One region of the Rahnella sp. AN3-3W3 genome, then DNA from elsewhere that is predicted to be linked to it. Evidence: predicted binding sites of a transcription regulator. Region 1 holds the regulator's gene; each other region holds the start of a gene.
What was found. The regulator PurR, encoded in region 1, represses purine synthesis genes. The targets are predictions, from matches to a motif close to CANGCAAACGTTTGCNTG.
Positions count from the first base shown of each region.

Region 2: a site for PurR is predicted at 1,626-1,643, ahead of carA (glutamine-hydrolyzing carbamoyl-phosphate synthase small subunit). Genes of this name have one in related genera too.
Region 3: a site for PurR is predicted at 1,502-1,519, ahead of purL (phosphoribosylformylglycinamidine synthase). Genes of this name have one in related genera too.

Region 1 covers NZ_JYDG01000020.1:39,878-43,161, forward strand. The annotation lists gene UC15_RS07830 (C40 family peptidase) at 1-246, shown strand, start outside; gene UC15_RS26240 (YnhF family membrane protein) at 422-583, opposite strand; gene purR (HTH-type transcriptional repressor PurR) at 846-1,871, shown strand; gene punR (DNA-binding transcriptional activator PunR) at 1,922-2,827, opposite strand; gene punC (purine nucleoside transporter PunC) at 2,964-3,284, shown strand, end outside.
Region 2 covers NZ_JYDG01000004.1:169,528-172,811, reverse strand. The annotation lists gene dapB (4-hydroxy-tetrahydrodipicolinate reductase) at 567-1,388, shown strand; gene UC15_RS25610 (hypothetical protein) at 1,374-1,616, opposite strand; gene carA (glutamine-hydrolyzing carbamoyl-phosphate synthase small subunit) at 1,866-3,038, shown strand; gene carB (carbamoyl-phosphate synthase large subunit) at 3,056-3,284, shown strand, end outside.
Region 3 covers NZ_JYDG01000026.1:47,713-50,996, forward strand. The annotation lists gene mltF (membrane-bound lytic murein transglycosylase MltF) at 1-1,337, opposite strand, end outside; gene purL (phosphoribosylformylglycinamidine synthase) at 1,613-3,284, shown strand, end outside.

The DNA of each region.
Region 1 (3,284 bases):
GAGATGTACCACCTGCGCGATGCAGCGCCGGTGAAACGTGGCGAACTTGAAAGCGGTGATCTGGTGTTCTTCAGAATCAACAACCGCGGCGCAGCGGATCATGTGGGTGTTTATGTTGGCAACGGCAAATTTATCCAGTCGCCAAGAACCGGTGAAGACATCAAAATCACCTCACTGGGCGACGATTACTGGCAAGACCACTATGTTGGCGCGCGTCGGGTGATGACCCCAAAAACAATCCGATAATAAACAATTCGTTAAGTCTGAGGTTTCGCTAATCAGCCATTGAATAGCACTTAACGAAGAGTTTCTGCAGGGAAGAGTATCGGCGGTAACGGTCACTGCGTAAAATTGAAAAGGGCGATTCCTGTGAAAGGTATCGCCCTTTTTTGTTGCGTCTCACTACTGTCTTAGTGCCAGATTAGTTCATCACTGCCGTGAAGCTGAAAGCGATAATCATGAGCAAAGCGCATACCGTGGTGATCAACGATAATTTCAGGTTGCTGTCCATCAAACCCCCTTTCGGATCAAGTTGTGGCGTTTCTTTTAGCCACACTAAATGTGTGCCAACGCATTTTCGCATAATTCACTTTTAAAATCTTCTGCTGAATGACAATGCGAACATGACAATTTTACTTCCACTTTCATGCATTATAAGAGAAAATTGTCGGTTAACACGCCTGTGTGCCGGTCGATTTCACCCGAGAGCATTTCACGCCTCATTCTGAAGAATCCACCCAATGATTACACTGCCCTTTTAGATGTCCGCAGTGTAATCAACGCAAGCAAACGATTAACATAATGCTAACGTGCTGAAGCACGGAAGTTCAGGAGTCATTCTTTACATGGCAACGATTAAAGATGTCGCAAAGCGCGCTGGCGTTTCCACTACAACCGTGTCGCACGTCATCAATAAAACACGTTTCGTCGCCGAAGAAACCAGGGAAGCGGTGCTGCTTGCCATTAAAGAGCTACATTATTCTCCGAGCGCCGTAGCCCGTAGTCTTAAAGTGAATAACACCAAGACGATTGGTCTGCTGGCAACCTCCAGTGAAGCGCCCTATTTCGCCGAGGTGATTGAAGCCGTCGAGAACAGCTGCTTCTCCAAAGGCTATACGCTGATCTTGTGTAACTCGCACAATAATCTGGAAAAACAACAGGCCTATCTGCAAATGCTGGCGCAAAAACGCGTCGATGGTCTGCTGGTGATGTGCGCAGAATACCCTGACGAATTACTCAATATGCTTGAAGAGTATCGTTCGATTCCGATGGTGGTGATGGACTGGGGCGAAGCGCGTAAAAACTTCACCGACAGCATTATCGATAATGCTTTCGAAGGCGGTTATATGGCCGGACGCTATCTGATCGAACGAGGGCATCGTGATATTGGCGTGATCCCGGGACAGCTGGCGCGTAACACCGGCGGCGGTCGTTTCCAGGGTTTTGTCAAAGCGCTGACGGAAGCCAATATCCCGCTTCGTGAAGAATGGGTGGTTCAGGGCGATTTCGAGCCGGAGTCAGGTTATCAGGCGATGCATAAGATTCTGATGCAGAAACAACGCCCCACCGCCGTCTTTTGCGGGGGCGATGTCATGGCAATGGGCGCAATCTGCGCCGCTGATGAGCTCGGATTGCGCGTTCCGCAAGATATTTCGGTGATTGGCTACGATAACGTGCGTAATGCGCGGTACTTCTCTCCGGCACTGACGACCGTCCATCAGCCGAAAGAACGGTTGGGTGAGATGGCCTTTACTATGTTACTCGACCGCATCGTCAGCAAACGTGAAGAATCACAGACCATCGAGGTGCATCCGAAACTGGTTGAGCGTCGTTCGGTGGCCGATGGCCCGTACCGTGACTATCGCCGTTAATGTTTGCCTTTAATCTTTTATAACGCCTGCTTTTGCAGGCGTTTTATTTCTCAGTCCCGCAACCATTCACGGTTCATCGTTTCTGTATCACCCATATACTCCAGCAACCACGCCAGTGAAGGTGACGGATTACTCTGGTCCCACGTGAGGCAACACGGGCTGTCAGGGAAGATATTCTCCAGCGCCAGAACCTGCAAGGTCTGCTGCTCAATGCGATGGCTCACGCGATGTACCGGCATCATTCCCACACATAAACCTTCACTCAGACATTCAAGCGCGCAGGTCCAGTCCGGCACAACCAGACGCCGTTGGTTATCAAGCGTCCAGGTATCACGCTTGGGCAACGTCCGCGAGGTATCTTCAAGACATAATGCGGGATAAGGCCTGAGCTGGTCATCACTGAGCGCACCCGGTAACTGCGCCAGCGGATGCTGCGAGCTGACCACGCAGTGCCAGTCCATAAACCCCATATCGCGAAAACTGAAACGTCCACCAACCGGTATCGCACGCGTCGCACCGATTGCCACATCAGCACGTCCGTCAACCAGTGCGTCCCACACACCATTAAACACTTCGGAATGAATAATCAGTTCCGTGTCAGGAAAATGACGATAGAAATCCAGCACCAGTCGCCGGGTTCTTGCCGGTTTAACGATTCTGTCGACAGCAATACGTAACTCGCCCCGCCAGCCGTTGGCAACCTGCTGACACTGGCGTCGTGTAGCTATCATTTTTTTTATCAGAACCCGCGCTTCATCCACGAAAACTTTGCCCGCTGGCGTTAAAACGACGTCACGGTGTCGACGTTCAAACAAGGGCACCGCCAGCCATTGTTCGAGCTGACGAACGGTGTAGCTGATGGCAGAAGGCACCCGATGTAGATCCTGTGCCGCCGCACTGAAGCTTCCGGTTCTTGCCACCGCATCAACGACTTCCAGAGCGTATTCTGACCACATACTTTAGCCTTCAATATTTTTGATAGCAGAGTGCAAATATTAACGTTTCACAACGCTGTTATCAAAGCGTTAAAATCTGCCTCCGAACAGATCCCTGCATCAAATCATCTGCAATAAATAAATTAACGAGATAATAATGAAACCCTCCTTTGGATTTATGCTCTATCTGGCTGGCCTGAGCATGCTCGGCTTTTTAGCCACAGATATGTACCTCCCTGCGTTCAGCGCAATGCAAACCAGCCTGATGACCAGTCCGGGAATGATCAGCGCCAGCCTGAGTATTTTTCTCGGCGGATTCGCCATCGGACAATTGCTGTGGGGACCGCTGTCAGACCGCATTGGCCGCAAACCGGTTTTACTGCTCGGTCTGATGCTGTTTGCCGTCGGCTGTCTGGGCGTGATTTGGGTCGAGAACGTGCGCGCCCTTCTGGCGCTGCGTTTCTTACAGGCCATGGGC
Region 2 (3,284 bases), on a different contig from region 1:
GGCTACTCATTTTTACTGCGGTTAAATCAAATTTCCGCAGTTAAAATTAGGTTGCTATTTATTACCACAATCATTGGTTTTATCAATATTATTTGTGTAGATATAATAAAAATTTAATGTTTCAGATCTAAGAAATGCTGCGTTTGATGCATTATTTGTCATTACGGCAGCAGGAACAAAAGTGCGCAGATATCGCCGACATGTTCGCTTTATTCCTGAATAACATATTGTCAGACGGTGCTTTGAAGGACGGTGGTAAAATCACGAGAGTGAGTGATAAGGTGACTGAGGTGTTTAAATGGCGGAGTTTATGCAGGTTATTGCATGATTATGCGAATGGCGTTTTCAGGGACTTTTTGGTGAGTTTCGCCCGTCAAGTTCCAGTTCTGTCGGCGGTTTAACACAAAACCCTACGTTTAGTAACCTGAAACCGGATAGCTTTTACTGATATTAACCGGCCTGTATCATAATTTTCTAATTATGAGGCAATTTCGCTGGCTCCCTCATGGCGGGGCCGATAACCTGATTCTGTTTCATGGCAGAACCCCTATAAGAAGAGAGTAATTATGAGTAACGCTGATATTCGCATGGCCATTGTTGGCGCAGGTGGCCGCATGGGCCGGCAGCTGATTCAGGCCGTATCCGATGCCGATGGCGTGGTGTTGGGCGCAGCGCTGGAACGTTCGGGTTCTTCCTTAGTGGGTGCCGATGCGGGTGAACTGGCCGGTGTCGGTACTATGGGCATTAAAGTGCATGACAATCTGGATGCTGTGACGAACGACTTCGATATTTTGATCGACTTCACCCGTCCGGAAGGCACGCTGGCGCATCTGGAATTTTGCCAGAAGCACCATAAAGGCATGATTATCGGGACCACGGGCTTTGATGATGCCGGTAAGGCCGCAATTAAGCAGGCTTCGGAGATCATTCCGGTCGTTTTTGCCGCCAACTTCAGCGTTGGCGTGAATGTTGTCCTCAAGCTGCTGGAAAAGGCGGCCAAAGTCATGGGCGATTACACGGATATTGAAATCGTGGAAGCGCACCACCGTCATAAAGTTGATGCACCATCAGGTACAGCACTGGCGATGGGTGAAGCAATTGCCGGTGCATTAGGCCGTGATCTCAAAGAGTGTGCGGTCTATGCCCGTGAAGGTTATACCGGTGAACGTGATCCAAAGAGTATTGGTTTTGCCACGATTCGTGCAGGCGATATCGTCGGTGAACACACCGCGATGTTTGCAGATATCGGTGAGCGCGTTGAGATAACGCACAAGGCTTCCAGCCGCATGACATTCGCAAATGGCGCTGTTCGTGCGGGTAAGTGGCTTTCTTCACATAAAGCCGGTCTTTATGACATGCGAGACGTGCTTGGTTTAGAAAATTTGTAAAAGATGATTTAGATGTGATGTGGTTGTTTTGGTCATAATGTTTTGATAAAAGGGCAGTTCCTTGATTGCCCTTCTCTTTTTTTTAAAAAATAAGTGTTTAGCTTGTTTTTGTCTCTGTGTTGTCATTTTTATGGTGTTTTCACTGGTTTTATCTGATGTATTGCATGTTTTTTGAACGCGACCACTCTCCGGTTCTGTAACAATTCCCCTTTTCTCGTCATTTTCCACACATCCTCTCCCGCAAACGGTTACTATGGCGACTTAGTCACTATTTTTATGCCAGTCAGAGAGCCTTTTCTCTGAGTTGTACGAAAAGAAGAGAAATATTGGTGCTTTTGGTAGACAAACCGTACTGCCATCATTAGAATGCGCGCAATTTGCCAAAAATTGCCTTTGGGAGCGATTTTTGCATTGATTTAGATCGGGTTATCTGAATTAATATGCAGATATTGTGATTTATTATTCTTGGAGGATGCTTTGATAAAGTCAGCGCTATTGGTTCTGGAAGACGGAACCCAATTCCACGGTCGGGCCATCGGGGCAGAAGGGTCGGCAGTGGGGGAAGTGGTCTTCAATACGTCGATGACCGGTTATCAAGAAATCCTCACTGATCCTTCCTATTCCCGCCAGATTGTCACTCTCACTTATCCCCATATCGGTAATGTCGGCACTAACGCCGCTGATGCAGAATCCTCCGCAGTACACGCTCAAGGCCTGGTCATTCGCGATTTACCTCTGATTGCCAGCAATTACCGCAGTGAAGAAAACCTCTCTGATTATCTCAAGCGCAACAACATCGTTGCCATCGCCGATATTGATACCCGCAAACTGACCCGCCTGTTACGTGAAAAAGGCGCACAGAACGGCTGCATCATTGCGGGCGATTCACCGGATGCTGAACTGGCGCTGCAAAAAGCCAAAGCGTTCCCGGGGCTGAAAGGGATGGATCTGGCGAAAGAAGTGACGACGACAGAATCCTACAGCTGGCAGCAAGGCAGCTGGACGCTGGAAGGCGAACTGCCGGAAGCGAAGAAATCTGAAGAGCTGCCATTCCATGTGGTGGCGTACGACTACGGCGCGAAGCGTAATATCTTGCGCATGTTGGTGGATCGCGGTTGCCGCCTGACTGTGGTTCCTGCGCAAACGCCGGCAGAAGAAGTGCTGAAGATGAATCCGGACGGTATCTTCCTGTCCAACGGCCCGGGTGACCCGGAGCCATGTGATTACGCGATCGCGGCGATCAAATCCTTCCTGGAAACTGACATTCCGGTATTCGGCATCTGTCTCGGTCACCAGTTACTGGCACTGGCCAGCGGCGCGAAGACCGTAAAAATGAAGCTCGGCCACCACGGCGGTAACCACCCGGTAAAAGATATCGATAAAGATATCGTGATGATCACCGCGCAGAACCACGGTTTTGCAGTTGATGAAACCGGTCTGCCTGCCAACCTGCGCGTGACCCACAAATCACTGTTCGACCACACGGTGCAGGGAATTCATCGCACCGATAAAGCGGCGTTCAGCTTCCAGGGGCACCCTGAAGCCAGTCCGGGCCCGCACGATGCGGCACCGCTGTTCGACCACTTCATTGAACTGATTGAAGCTTTTCGCACTACCAATAAAAACGACGCCACTCTTACAGGCAAATAAATCAGGAGCAAGAAAAAATGCCAAAACGTACAGACATAAAAAGCATCCTGATCCTGGGCGCCGGCCCGATTGTTATCGGCCAGGCTTGTGAATTTGACTACTCGGGTGCGCAGGCGTGTAAGGCGCTGCGTGAAGAGGGTTACCGCGTCATTCTGGTGAACTCCAACCCTGCGACTATCATGACTGACCCGGAAATGGCCGATGCGACTTACATCGAGCCAATTCACTGGGAAGTGGTGCGCAAGA
Region 3 (3,284 bases), on a different contig from region 1:
TAGCGGCGGATATTTTCCACATAATTATACGCCTGCGTGCCGCGGGCATAACCGTAAGTCGTCCGGCTTAAGAAGCGTTTCTGATTAAGCATCGGCAGCCGTTGTTTCACATCCGCCCAGCTGTCCGGATTCCCCTTTTGCTGTGCGGTCAGCTTGCGCGCGTCCAGCATATGGCCGTAGCCCATATTATATGCCGCCAGTGCAAACCAGATCCGTTCATCCTGCGGAATAGATCCCGGCATTTTATCCATCAGATGCGACAGATACTGCGCACCGCCACGGATACTTTGTTCGGCATCTGTCCGGTCATCGACATTCAGCCCGCCAGCCGTCGCGCGGGTCAGCATCATTACGCCACGCACACCGGTCGGTGATTTCGCCAGCGGATCCCAGTGAGATTCCTGATAAGCGATAGCGGCCAGCAAACGCCAGTCGATGTTCTGAGCATATTTTTCAAACAGCGGCTGCAAATCCGGCAGCGTCGTGTCGATGGCGTTCAGGAAAGTACGGGTATCGACATAATCGAAATCGCCCACGTGCCCGAGGTATTTTTCCTCCAGTTTTTCCAGCGTACCGTCCTCTGAAATCTGACTGAAGAAATCCAGCATAGCGGCAGCAAGGCTGTCGTCATCAGGTTGTTTGCGGTAATACCAGGTGACCGGTTCATCGTCTGTGGCATCAAAGGCCACCGCAAGGCGCGGATAGACACGCTGCATCAGGGCGATAGTGACCGAATCCCCCAGCGTATAATCGAGTTTGCCGTTTTCAACCTGTTGTAACAGGTCGCGGGGTGACAATTTATCGGTGGTGGTCCAGGTGAGGTCTGGATATTTTTGGCTGGCAGCCTCCAGCGTGGCGATATGCGCACTGCCGGCAGACACTACCAGCGAGCCTTTGATGTCGGCGAAACTTTTCGGGCGCACGGCACCCTGCCGGTAAACCAGCTGCTGCGATACGGAATAGTATTCCGGGCCGGCGCGGTAGTTTTTCAGGCGCTCATTGTTGTACACCAGACCGGAAGCCAGCATGTCGGTTTTACCATGGTCAAGATCGTCGAACATGCTCTCGATGGTGGTGTGCTGAGAAATCACCAGCTTCACGCCCAGATAATCTGCGAAGCGTTTAGCCAGTTCATAATCGAAGCCCAGATTGCCTTCAGGGGAGTCCATAAAAGTCAGTGGAGAATTGAGCGTGCTGACGCGCAATTCTCCACGGGATTTTATCTGATCCAGCTGGTCACCTTCACCTCTGTGCCACGGCACGGCAGGCCACAAGGCCAGTGCCAGTAACAGGGCGGCGATCCCCATCAGAACATAATTAATTTTTAGTCGCGTCAAATAGTTATCTCGCTGCGGCGCTCTTGTTTTTTTACGCTATGCTGTGCAGTTAGTATGGTTATATCCCCAGTGCTGACGCATTTTGCTCAACAAAACGGCAGTCTGCAACTTTATTCATAATAGCCATGATAATGGTAAGGCTATAAAGGAATATGAAGTTTCCCGACGCAAACGGTTTCGTCGGACGCCAGCTTTCTTTATAATAGCCCGCGTTTTCCCCCTGTTGCGCCCAATGAAGCACTGTGGTCAGTGTCTTCGAAGACGAGAGATCTGTGATTATGGAAATACTGCGTGGTTCGCCCGCTTTGTCGGCTTTTCGCATTAACAAATTGTTGTCCCGTTGTCAGGAAGCACATCTTCCGGTCAGCGATATCTACGCCGAATATGTACACTTTGCCGACGTCAGCGCACCGCTGAATTCGGACGAACAAACCAAGTTACAACGCCTCCTGAAATACGGTCCTTCTCTCGCTGAACACGCTCCTTCTGGTCGTTTATTGCTGGTCACCCCGCGTCCGGGCACCATTTCTCCCTGGTCTTCCAAAGCTACCGACATCGCCCACAATTGCGGTTTGTCACAGGTTCTGCGCCTTGAGCGTGGTCTGGCATTTTATGTTCAGGCACCGCAACTGACCGAAGCACAGTGGAACGAACTGGGCGCATTGCTGCATGACCGCATGATGGAAACCGTGTTTACCCGTCTGGAAGACGCCAGCGCGCTGTTCGCGCAGCATCAGCCAACCCCGGTGCAACATGTGGATATCCTCGGCGTTGGCCGTGGCGCACTCGAAGCCGCCAACACCAAATTAGGTCTGGCGCTGGCGCAGGATGAAATTGATTACCTGATGGAAGCCTTTACGTCGTTGGGGCGCAACCCGACAGACATCGAATTGTATATGTTCGCACAGGCCAACTCAGAACACTGCCGCCACAAAATCTTCAACGCAGACTGGATTATCGACGGCGAAACCCAGCCGAAATCCCTGTTCAAGATGATTAAAAACACCTTCGAACAGACCCCTGATCACGTGCTGTCCGCGTATAAAGATAACGCCGCCGTGATGGAAGGTTCGCAGGTCGGTCGTTTCTACGCCGATGCGAAAGACGGTCTGTACGATTTCCATCAGGAGCAGGCGCATATCCTGATGAAGGTAGAAACCCATAACCACCCGACGGCGATCTCTCCATGGCCGGGTGCGGCAACCGGTTCAGGCGGTGAAATCCGTGACGAAGGTGCAACGGGGCGCGGCGCAAAACCGAAAGCCGGTCTGGTTGGTTTCTCTGTTTCCAACCTGCGCATTCCTGGCTTTGAACAGCCGTGGGAAGAAGATTTCGGTAAGCCGGATCGTATCGTTACTGCGCTGGATATCATGACCGACGGCCCGCTGGGCGGCGCAGCGTTTAACAACGAATTTGGTCGTCCGGCGCTGCTGGGCTACTTCCGTACTTACGAAGAAAACGTCAACAGCCACAACGGCCCTGAGCTGCGCGGTTACCACAAACCGATCATGCTGGCCGGTGGTATTGGCAACATCCGCGCGGATCACGTGCAGAAAGGTGAAATCACCGTTGGCGCAAAACTGATTGTGCTGGGTGGTCCGGCGATGAATATCGGTCTGGGCGGCGGTGCGGCTTCTTCCATGGCATCGGGTCAGTCTGACGCGGATCTGGATTTTGCTTCCGTACAGCGCGACAACCCGGAAATGGAACGCCGTTGTCAGGAAGTGATCGACCGTTGCTGGCAGCTGGGCGAAGCCAACCCGATCCTGTTTATCCATGACGTCGGTGCCGGCGGTTTATCCAACGCCATGCCGGAACTGGTCAGCGATGGCAACCGTGGTGGCCGTTTCCAGCTGCGCGACATCCTGAACGACGAACCGGGGATGAGCCCGCTGGAAGTCTGGTGTAACGAATCGCAGGAACGCTATGTACTGGCTGTTTCTCCGG